DNA from 2 places in the Shewanella sp. DW31 genome. Region 2 is predicted to be linked to the other one. Evidence: predicted binding sites of a transcription regulator. Region 2 holds the regulator's gene; the other holds the start of a gene.
What was found. Region 2 encodes MetJ, which represses methionine synthesis genes. Its sites were predicted from a motif close to TAGACGTCTAGACGTCTA; they were not measured.
Positions count from the first base shown of each region.

Region 1 (4,432 bases), on a different contig from region 2:
AGCATAATATTAACCAAGGCGGCGACGTAGTTCACGGGTAGCATCGACCATGTTTTTCAGTGCGGGTTCAACTTCATCCCAAGTACGGGTTTTTAGGCCACAATCTGGGTTGACCCACAGCTGACGTACGGGCACTTTTTGCGCCGCTTTCTCGATTAAGTGCACCATGGCCTCCACACTTGGGGTGTTTGGCGAATGAATGTCATACACACCGGGGCCAATTTCATTTGGATATTCAAAATCTTCGAAGGCATTGAGTAACTCCATCCGTGAACGCGAAGTCTCGATAGTGATCACATCGGCATCCATGGCGGCAATCGCAGCAATCGTGTCGTTAAACTCGCTGTAACACATGTGGGTGTGGATTTGAGTCTCATCAGTCACGCCAGCAGCGCTGAGTTTAAAGGCATTAACCGCCCAATCTAAATAGGTTTGCCACTCACTTTGTTTTAATGGCAGACCTTCACGGAAGGCGGGCTCATCGATTTGTATAATGCCAATACCGGCATTTTGTAAGTCCACCACTTCATCACGAATCGCCAGCGCCAGCTGAGTCGCAATCACATCGCGGCCGATATCTTCACGGGCGAATGACCAATGCAGAATCGTCACAGGGCCAGTCAGCATGCCTTTTACAGGCTTGTCGGTGAGACTTTGGGCAAACTCGGCCCAATCAACCGTCATCGCCTTTGGACGACTAACATCACCATAGATCAACGGTGGCTTAACACAGCGTGAACCATAACTTTGCACCCAACCATTTTTGGTAAAGCCAACGCCCGCAAGCTGCTCACCAAAGTATTCCACCATATCGTTGCGCTCGGCCTCACCATGAACCAGTACATCGATACCGAGTTTAAGCTGGCGGTCGATAGTATCGCGGGTGACTTGCTGCAATTGCTCTGTATATTGTGCATCACTCAGATCGCCCTTGCGCCAACGACTGCGTAGTCCACGGATTGCTGGTGTTTGTGGGAAGGAGCCAATGGTGGTGGTCGGCAACAGAGGTAAACGGTATTTCTGCTGCTGCACTGCTTGGCGTACGGTGAAATCACTGACGCGCTCATAATCGGCAGATGTCAACGCGGCAACGCGGGCAATCACTTGACTGTCGGCAGCCTGCGCTTTCGCCTCACGGCGTGCCAAACAGGTTTGCACAATCTCTTTTACCGCGGCCGATTCAGGTGCCAGTAGCAATTGGCGCACATTGGCCAGTTCGAGTAATTTTTGCTTCGCAAACGCGAGTTGTTGACGCAGCGCAGGCTCAAGTGTGGCTTCCACCTCTAAATCCACAGGGCTGTGCAGGAGTGAGCAAGAAGTACCGATCCACAAGCGATCTCCGAGATCACGGGCAACCGCGCCTATGCGTTCGGCAATTAAATCCGCCTCTGCCGCCCACACGTTGCGGCCATTGACCACACCCACCGACAAAATTTGATCTTGACCAAGCGCATTGGCAAAGACTGCCAATTGATCCGGCGCTGTGACTAAATCGACATGCAAACCCGCGACCGGCAAGGCCGATACCAGCGCTTGATGGTGTGCGATACCGCCGTAATAACTGGTAAGAAGGATCTTCACCTTCGTAATGCTGAGGGCTTGATACGCCTCAGTGATCGCCGCTTGCCATTCGCCATCCAATTCCAATGCGAGAATGGGCTCATCGAGCTGTACCCATTGCACTCCCTGAGCAGCAAAACGCGCCAAAATGTCAGCATAAGCAGTTAATAAATTGGGTAATAAGCTTAACTTATCAAACTCTTGGCCCACAGTTTTAGCTAGGTACAAGTAGCTAACAGGACCGAGTAGCACAGGTTTGGCTTTATAGCCTAGTGCTTGCGCTTCGCTGACTTCATCAAAAAACTGCTCATAGGCAATCGAAAACTCTTGGTTTTGGCTGAGCTCAGGTACCAGATAGTGATAGTTAGTATTGAAATACTTGGTCATTTCAGAGGCTGGCGCATCTTGGCCCGTTGGCGCTCTGCCGCGGGCAACACGGAATAAAGTATCGAGATCGATTGCCCCTTCACCACGATGACGATCAGGAATGGCATTTAAAGTCGCGCTTAAGGTCAGCACTTGATCATAAAAGGCAAAATCACCTACGGGAACTTGCTCAATGCCAGCAGCAGCTTGCCACTGCCAATGGGTGCGGCGAAGTTCACTCGCCACTTCACGTAATTCCGCCTGAGTGCTCTCACCACGCCAGTATTTTTCTAAGGCAAATTTCAATTCACGACGACGCCCAATACGGGGAAACCCAAGACTATTTAATTGCATACTCTATCTTCCTTTATTTGAGATAAGCCACATTCGGCACTTGCACCCACCAGATTGTTTTCTCTTAGCACTTTTCAGCACTTCAGCCTTGATAAATAACAATGGGCGTCTGGACGTCTAGAAGTTTATTGTGTTAGTCTCTATTCCAGCAACCGAATTGATTTCAAGCACAACATGAGCGAAATTCACTTGGAGTGAACATGATCGAACTAAGACACCTGCGAACCTTAATGGCCCTGAAAGAAAGCGGCAGTTTGGCGGGCGCAGCCAAAAAACGTTTTGTCACTCAATCCGCCCTCTCCCACCAGATTAAGGAGTTGGAGCAAAGGATTAACTCGCCCATTTTTGTGCGTAAGAGTAAGCCACTGTCATTCACCCAAGAAGGTGCACGCCTGCTGCATCTGGCCGAAGAGATTTTGCCTAAGGTGTTAGAAACCGAGACAGATTTGAAGAATGGGCTGGAAACCGAAACTAATCAGTTGCGTGTCGGCATTGAGTGTCATAGCTGTTTTCGCTGGTTAATGCCTGTAATGGAGCAATTTAGGCAAGATCATCCAACTGCCGAGTTAGACTTGTCGAGCCGCCACTTGTTCGACTCGCTCAATGCCTTAGAAATGGGTGAACTGGATATTGTATTAACCTCAGATCCTGTGCCTGGGCATTCACTCGCCTACCAGCATTTATTTGATTTTGAAGTGAAGTTAGTGGTTGCAAAAGATCATCCTCTAGCAAAAGAAGCCTATGTCACCCCTAAGCAATTAGCACACTTGCCTATTATCAGTTATCCAGTGCCATTGACGCGTTTAGACATTTATCGCCACTTTTTAGAACCTGCGGGCATAGAGGCGGGCGAGCAAAAAACCTGTGATTTAACCATGATGTTATTGCAACGCATCGCCTGTAAAGACGGCATAGCCGCACTGCCAAGTTGGTCGATTAATGAAGGACATGGACTGAGTCTCGCTACGGTGAAACTCGGCCAAGAAGGTCTAAAACGACCGCTATTTGGTGCCTATCGCCGCCACAGTGCTAACTCTGCATTGATCCAAAATTGGTTACAACTGGTGGCGAGGGAAGGTTTATCCCGCCAGCAGAAGACGAATTAATGCGGGTGACATAGAGTAAAAAGCCTGCGAATGCAGGCTTTTTATTGAGTCAAATGACTATTTCATAGCATCGACAAATTACAGCGGATTCATCAACAATCCACGCATAGACAAGACACGGCGCAGTATCAACCCTGATGAATTAGGATTACGGGTCTGACGCAAATTATGGGCGATCATAAATTCTTGACGCAGATCCTGATCGAGATCTAACGCCTCGAACGCTTCGATGGTTAAGGTCTGTTGTTGATTATCAATCAATGACTTAATCACACTTAAAGGAAATGACTGTTCGGCATTAGCATTTAAATAGGCAAATGCGGTCAGTGCGATAATTTGGCCGAACACACTGAATAGAGCTAAGGTTTGTACTTCGTCAGCATCAACCTCCACACCTTCCATATCCGCTAAGCTATCTACCGCATCCGTTGCAATATCTTCAGTCAGCTTCCAATAACCTTGGACCAACTTTTTATAGGGCTGTGGCAGTTCATCGAGGCGTTCTTTTAAATAGAACGTAAAGGCGTAGCGATAGATATTAACTTGACCTAAGCGGATCAAAGCTTCTTTCAACGAGCGAGTTTTGTGATTTTCCACTACAGCAGCCTGTGCGGAATTACTGCGCATAAGCATGTGCGCTGCCAATGCGGGATCGCTCGAGATAATGTCAATCACATTACGAATGTCGCCTTCAGCAAGGATCGCTTTTTTGAGTGGAATTAGAATCCCTCGGCGGCCAATCACTTGCTCTTCGTTCGCTATGATAGCTCTAACTTGAGTAAAAACCTGTTGCTCAAGATCAGTCATAAGACACTTTACACCTGTTTATTAACAATAAGATGATTCGGTTACAGCTCACATCATACCTAAAATACTAAGAATTTCAGCCATAAACAGCAGAGTAAAATATAAATTACTCCTATTTAGTAATGACTGCCCGCTAACACTATAGATAACGACAATTAAACCACTCTACTAAAACGATATTCAAGACTATACCTATTTTAAGATTTATTCTTTGAACTCAGCGTAAAAAATAAAAAGCC
Region 1 covers NZ_JADWMP020000001.1:242,859-247,290, forward strand. The annotation lists gene metE (5-methyltetrahydropteroyltriglutamate--homocysteine S-methyltransferase) at 10-2,280, opposite strand; gene GWI56_RS01000 (LysR family transcriptional regulator) at 2,481-3,386, shown strand; gene GWI56_RS01005 (HDOD domain-containing protein) at 3,465-4,193, opposite strand.
Region 1: metE (5-methyltetrahydropteroyltriglutamate--homocysteine S-methyltransferase) is a predicted target of MetJ. The motif match lies at 2,391-2,408, and genes of this name have one in related genera.

Region 2 (4,432 bases):
CCTGTCACTTGGCACTGGGTCATCGCCGTTTACCTGTTTATGGCGGGGTTATCCGCGGGCAGTTTACTGATTGGCATTGGTTTGCGCTGGGCGAATAAGGAACTCAGCGCGGGAGCTGAAAGCAGCATTCTTAAGGCGGCAGCCATTATTGGGCCTGTGGCAATTAGCTTAGGTCTAGCTTGTCTAGTGTTTGATTTAACCAAACCATTCCACTTTTGGTTGATCTTAATTCACTATAACTTCCAGTCTGTGATGGCAATCGGGGTGCTGGCGCTGCTGGCGTATTCTCCCTTAGCTTTTGCGTACGCCATTATTGTGCTGCGGGATGACTTACCAAAATGGGGTTTGGGTTTCCTAACACCTATCGCTAAGTTACTTATGCCATTTCGAAAGCTGATTGAAGTATTGTTGTTTGTCCTCGCCATTGGCGTAGGGGCTTACACTGGCTTCTTAATTTCGGCGATGAATGCCTATCCTATGCTCAACACTGCGGTACTGCCTGCGCTGTTTTTAGTGTCGGGTTTATCGGCGGGCGCTGCGGCAAACGCGGTACTGGCACTCTTGCTGTTTAAGACTGACAGCCACGATAAAACCTTAGTCAAGATGCACGGGTTAGAGTTGCCTGTGATGGCAATTGAAATCTTGTTCCTGTTCATGTTGTTCTGCGCCTTGTACTTCAAGGGCGGCGCGGCTGCTGCGGCCTTAGCGTCGTTAACCTCTGGGCTATGGGCAAGCGTGTTCTGGATAGGCGTTGTCGGTATCGGCTTTGGTATTCCATTGCTGTTTATGCTGCTACCAGCCGCGACTCGCCACACTAAGGGCGCAATGATCATGGTGGCTTGTGCGAGCTTAACGGGCGTACTCGCCTTAAGACACTTTATTGTGTACGCAGGGCAAAGCTATTTAAGCTGAATGTAAGCTGGCTTTACATATTGATAGATAAAGAAAAAGCACTGGCAATGTCAGTGCTTTTTTATTGTTTGAATTTTGAGAAGGTTTGCCAGTACAAGCGGGACGCTTATTGGGGTAAGAGTTCGATAACTGACTTCACCGTTAGCACTAAGGCGCTGATACTGCACAGGACTAACGTTGCCATCTTTGTCTTCTCTTTATCGACACGGCCCACTAATCGTCCTGCGACTAAGTAACCTAAAATCACTGAGGGGAGCAGCATCAACGACAGCCACAGATGTTTTAATTCTAATAAGCCAGTGATCGCTAAAATGATCAGTGCAATCATGGAGCTAAAAATGAAGAAGGCCGACAGCGCTGCGCGAAACTGCGAGGCATCTTTGCCTGCCAACAAAATCGCCATCGGCGGGCCACCAATCGCGGCGATATTGCCGAAGATCCCTGAAACCACGCCCGCACCGAAGAGGGTTTTCTTATTCACTGGCAGGCTGAATTTATACAGGCTGAGGATCACTGCGACAGTCACAATGGCGGCGATGGATAAACCCAGTATGGGTTGAGGCGCAAACAGCAACAGGCTCGCGCCGATAAAACCACCGGGCACGCGACCTAGGAGCGCATATTGCAAGCCATTGAATTCTAAGTGACCGCGTTCACGCACTAAGGTCAGCAGGGCGATGGAGAAACCCATAGCAATAACAGGCGCAGGTACAAGTTGTGGATCGACGATATACAGCAAAGGACTGGCGACAACCGCAAGCCCAAACCCAATAAGACTTTGGGTTAAGGCGCCCAGAAACACGACCAGCGAGGCTAAGGCGAGTGTCTGTGGATCTATCATAGAAAACATAGGATTTCCTATATCCCAAACCAACTCAAGATGGTGAAATTTAAAGTTTGAAGTCGCTTGGGTATAAACAAAAAGGGATCGTTAACGATCCCTATTGATGAGCACTGTGATATGACTTTGAAAGCGATGAGTCGCTATTCCATGTCTTCCCACTCGATTCCCATTTGATCCATCAACAACTTGGCTTCGGCGGGAATGCTGTCTGGGTTATCTTTTGACAGATCTTCATCGTTGGGCAATGGCTGGCCAGTGTAGGCGTGCAAAAATGCCTCACACAACAGCTCGCTGTTGGTGGCGTGACGCAAATTATTGACCTGACGACGAGTACGTTCGTCCGTGAGGACCTTAAGCACTTTGAGCGGAATAGACACAGTAATTTTTTTTACTTGTTCATTCTTCTTGCCATGTTCAGCATAGGGGCTGATGTATTCCCCATTCCATTCAGTCATTGACTCACCTGTTATAACGCTAAATTCGGGGCAGATTTTAAACCCTTACAAAGAACAGTCAAATTATTGCTACTATTTCTTTGTGATTGCAAACAGATTTCTTTATGTTCAGACGTCTAAACGTCTTCACGCCTATTGACGATGGCGTTGGGCTTAGGTACATTTAGACGTCCAGACATCTCTATCAGTCTACCGAATTTAGGAGTCCCCCATGGCAGAGCGTCAATTAGCCACACTGGCAGTGCGTCAGGGTATCGAAAGCGATACTCAATATGGTGCAGTTGTGCCACCGATTTATTTGTCGACTAATTACGCTTTCGATGGTCATAAAAATCCCCGCGAATTCGATTACAGTCGTTCAGGCAACCCAACGCGCTGCATTTTAGGCGAAGCATTAGCGCAATTAGAAAAGGGCGCCACTGGCATAGTGACGTGCACTGGCATGGCGGCCATCACCTTAGTGACCACTTTGCTCGGCCCCGATGACTTATTAGTTGTACCCCATGATTGCTATGGCGGTTCCTACCGTTTATTTACCAACTTGGCGAAGAAAGGCCAGTTTAAGCTCATTGTGGTCGACCAAACCGACAGCCAAGCGTTAGCCGCCGCCATTGCGCAGAATCCTAAGATGGTGTGGCTCGAAACCCCATCGAACCCGTTATTGCGTGTGGTAGATATCGAAGCCATTGCTAAGGCGAGCCATGAGGTCGGCGCGCTGGTGGTGGTCGATAACACCTTTTTATCGCCGATATTGCAACAACCCCTATTGTTAGGCGCGGATATCGTTATCCACTCCACCACTAAATATATCAATGGTCACAGCGATGTGGTCGGCGGCGCTGTGGTCGCCAAAGACGCGCAAATCGGCGAAAGCTTACATTGGTGGTCGAACACTCTAGGCTTAACGGGGTCAGCCTTTGACAGTTATCTGACCCTGCGCGGCCTACGTACCTTAGCGGTGCGTATTCGCGAGCATCAAGCCAATGCCCAGCGTATTATTGAGGTATTAACGCAAAGCCCTGTGGTGAGCAAAGTCTATTACCCAGGGCTTGCGGATCATCCAGGTCACGCCATTGCGGCCAAGCAACAACAGGGCTTTGGCGCTATGCTGAGCTTTGAGCTCAAAGGCGGCGAGGCCGAAGTGGTGGCCTTTTTAGGTGCACTCAGCTTATTTAGCGTGGCGGAAAGTTTAGGTGGCGTCGAAAGTTTAGTGGCAGTGCCCGCCACTATGACCCACAGAGCCATGGAGCCGCAGGCGCGCTTCGAGGCTGGTATTAAGGACACCCTATTGCGTCTATCGGTGGGTATTGAAGATGCCGCCGATTTAGTTGCAGATATTCAAGCAGGATTAGCCGCCGTTGCGGCTTGTCAGTAGAGGAATAATAGATGGCACGTTGTCACTTACATAAATTTGGTGGCTCCAGTTTAGCGGATGCCGATTGTTATCGTCGAGTTGCCCATATCCTGTTAACCCACGGTCATAGTGATGATCTCGTGGTGGTCTCTGCGGCGGGTAAAAGCACGAATTTCCTGTATAAATTATTAGCGCTGCGTGATGCGGGTCAGCTATGGCAAGAAGAATTACAAGTGCTGATCAGTTACCAACAGGGGTTGATTGAGCAGTTGTTGTCGAATGAACAAGCCCGAGATCTGCGTGAGCGTTTGGCCACTGATAAAGCGCAACTCATCAGCTTGTTGTCCTTAGACGAGCGCAACGAATACCAAATCAATCATGTGGTGAGCTTTGGCGAACGTTGGTCGGCACGTTTAATGGCGGCGCTACTGCGCGAATCTGGCGTGGCGGCAAGCCATGTGGATGCCTGTTCAATTTTAGTGGCCGATGAAGCCGCTGTGCCGCAAATTCGGGTACAAGAATCCCGCGCTAAAGTACAAGCCCTATTAGCCGCGCATCCAAATGAACGCTTAGTGATCACAGGTTTTATCTGTGCTAACGAGCGTGGCGATACCTTGTTACTTGGTCGTAATGGTTCAGATTTTAGTGCCAGCCTGATTGCTAGTCTCGCCGATATCGAGCGCGTGACCATTTGGACCGATGTGGAAGGGGTGTTCAACGCCGATCCTAATAAAATCAACGATGCCAAGTTACTGAAAAGTATGTCACTTGCCGAAGCCGATCGCCTAGCGCGTTTGGGCTCGCCAGTATTGCATTCGCGCACTTTGCAGCCGTTATTCAATACTGAAGTGAGCTTAGCGGTGCGTT
Region 2 covers NZ_JADWMP020000019.1:6,838-11,269, forward strand. The annotation lists gene nrfD (NrfD/PsrC family molybdoenzyme membrane anchor subunit) at 1-912, shown strand, start outside; gene GWI56_RS15460 (sulfite exporter TauE/SafE family protein) at 1,019-1,762, opposite strand; gene metJ (met regulon transcriptional regulator MetJ) at 1,897-2,211, opposite strand; gene metB (cystathionine gamma-synthase) at 2,423-3,586, shown strand; gene GWI56_RS15475 (bifunctional aspartate kinase/homoserine dehydrogenase II) at 3,598-4,432, shown strand, end outside.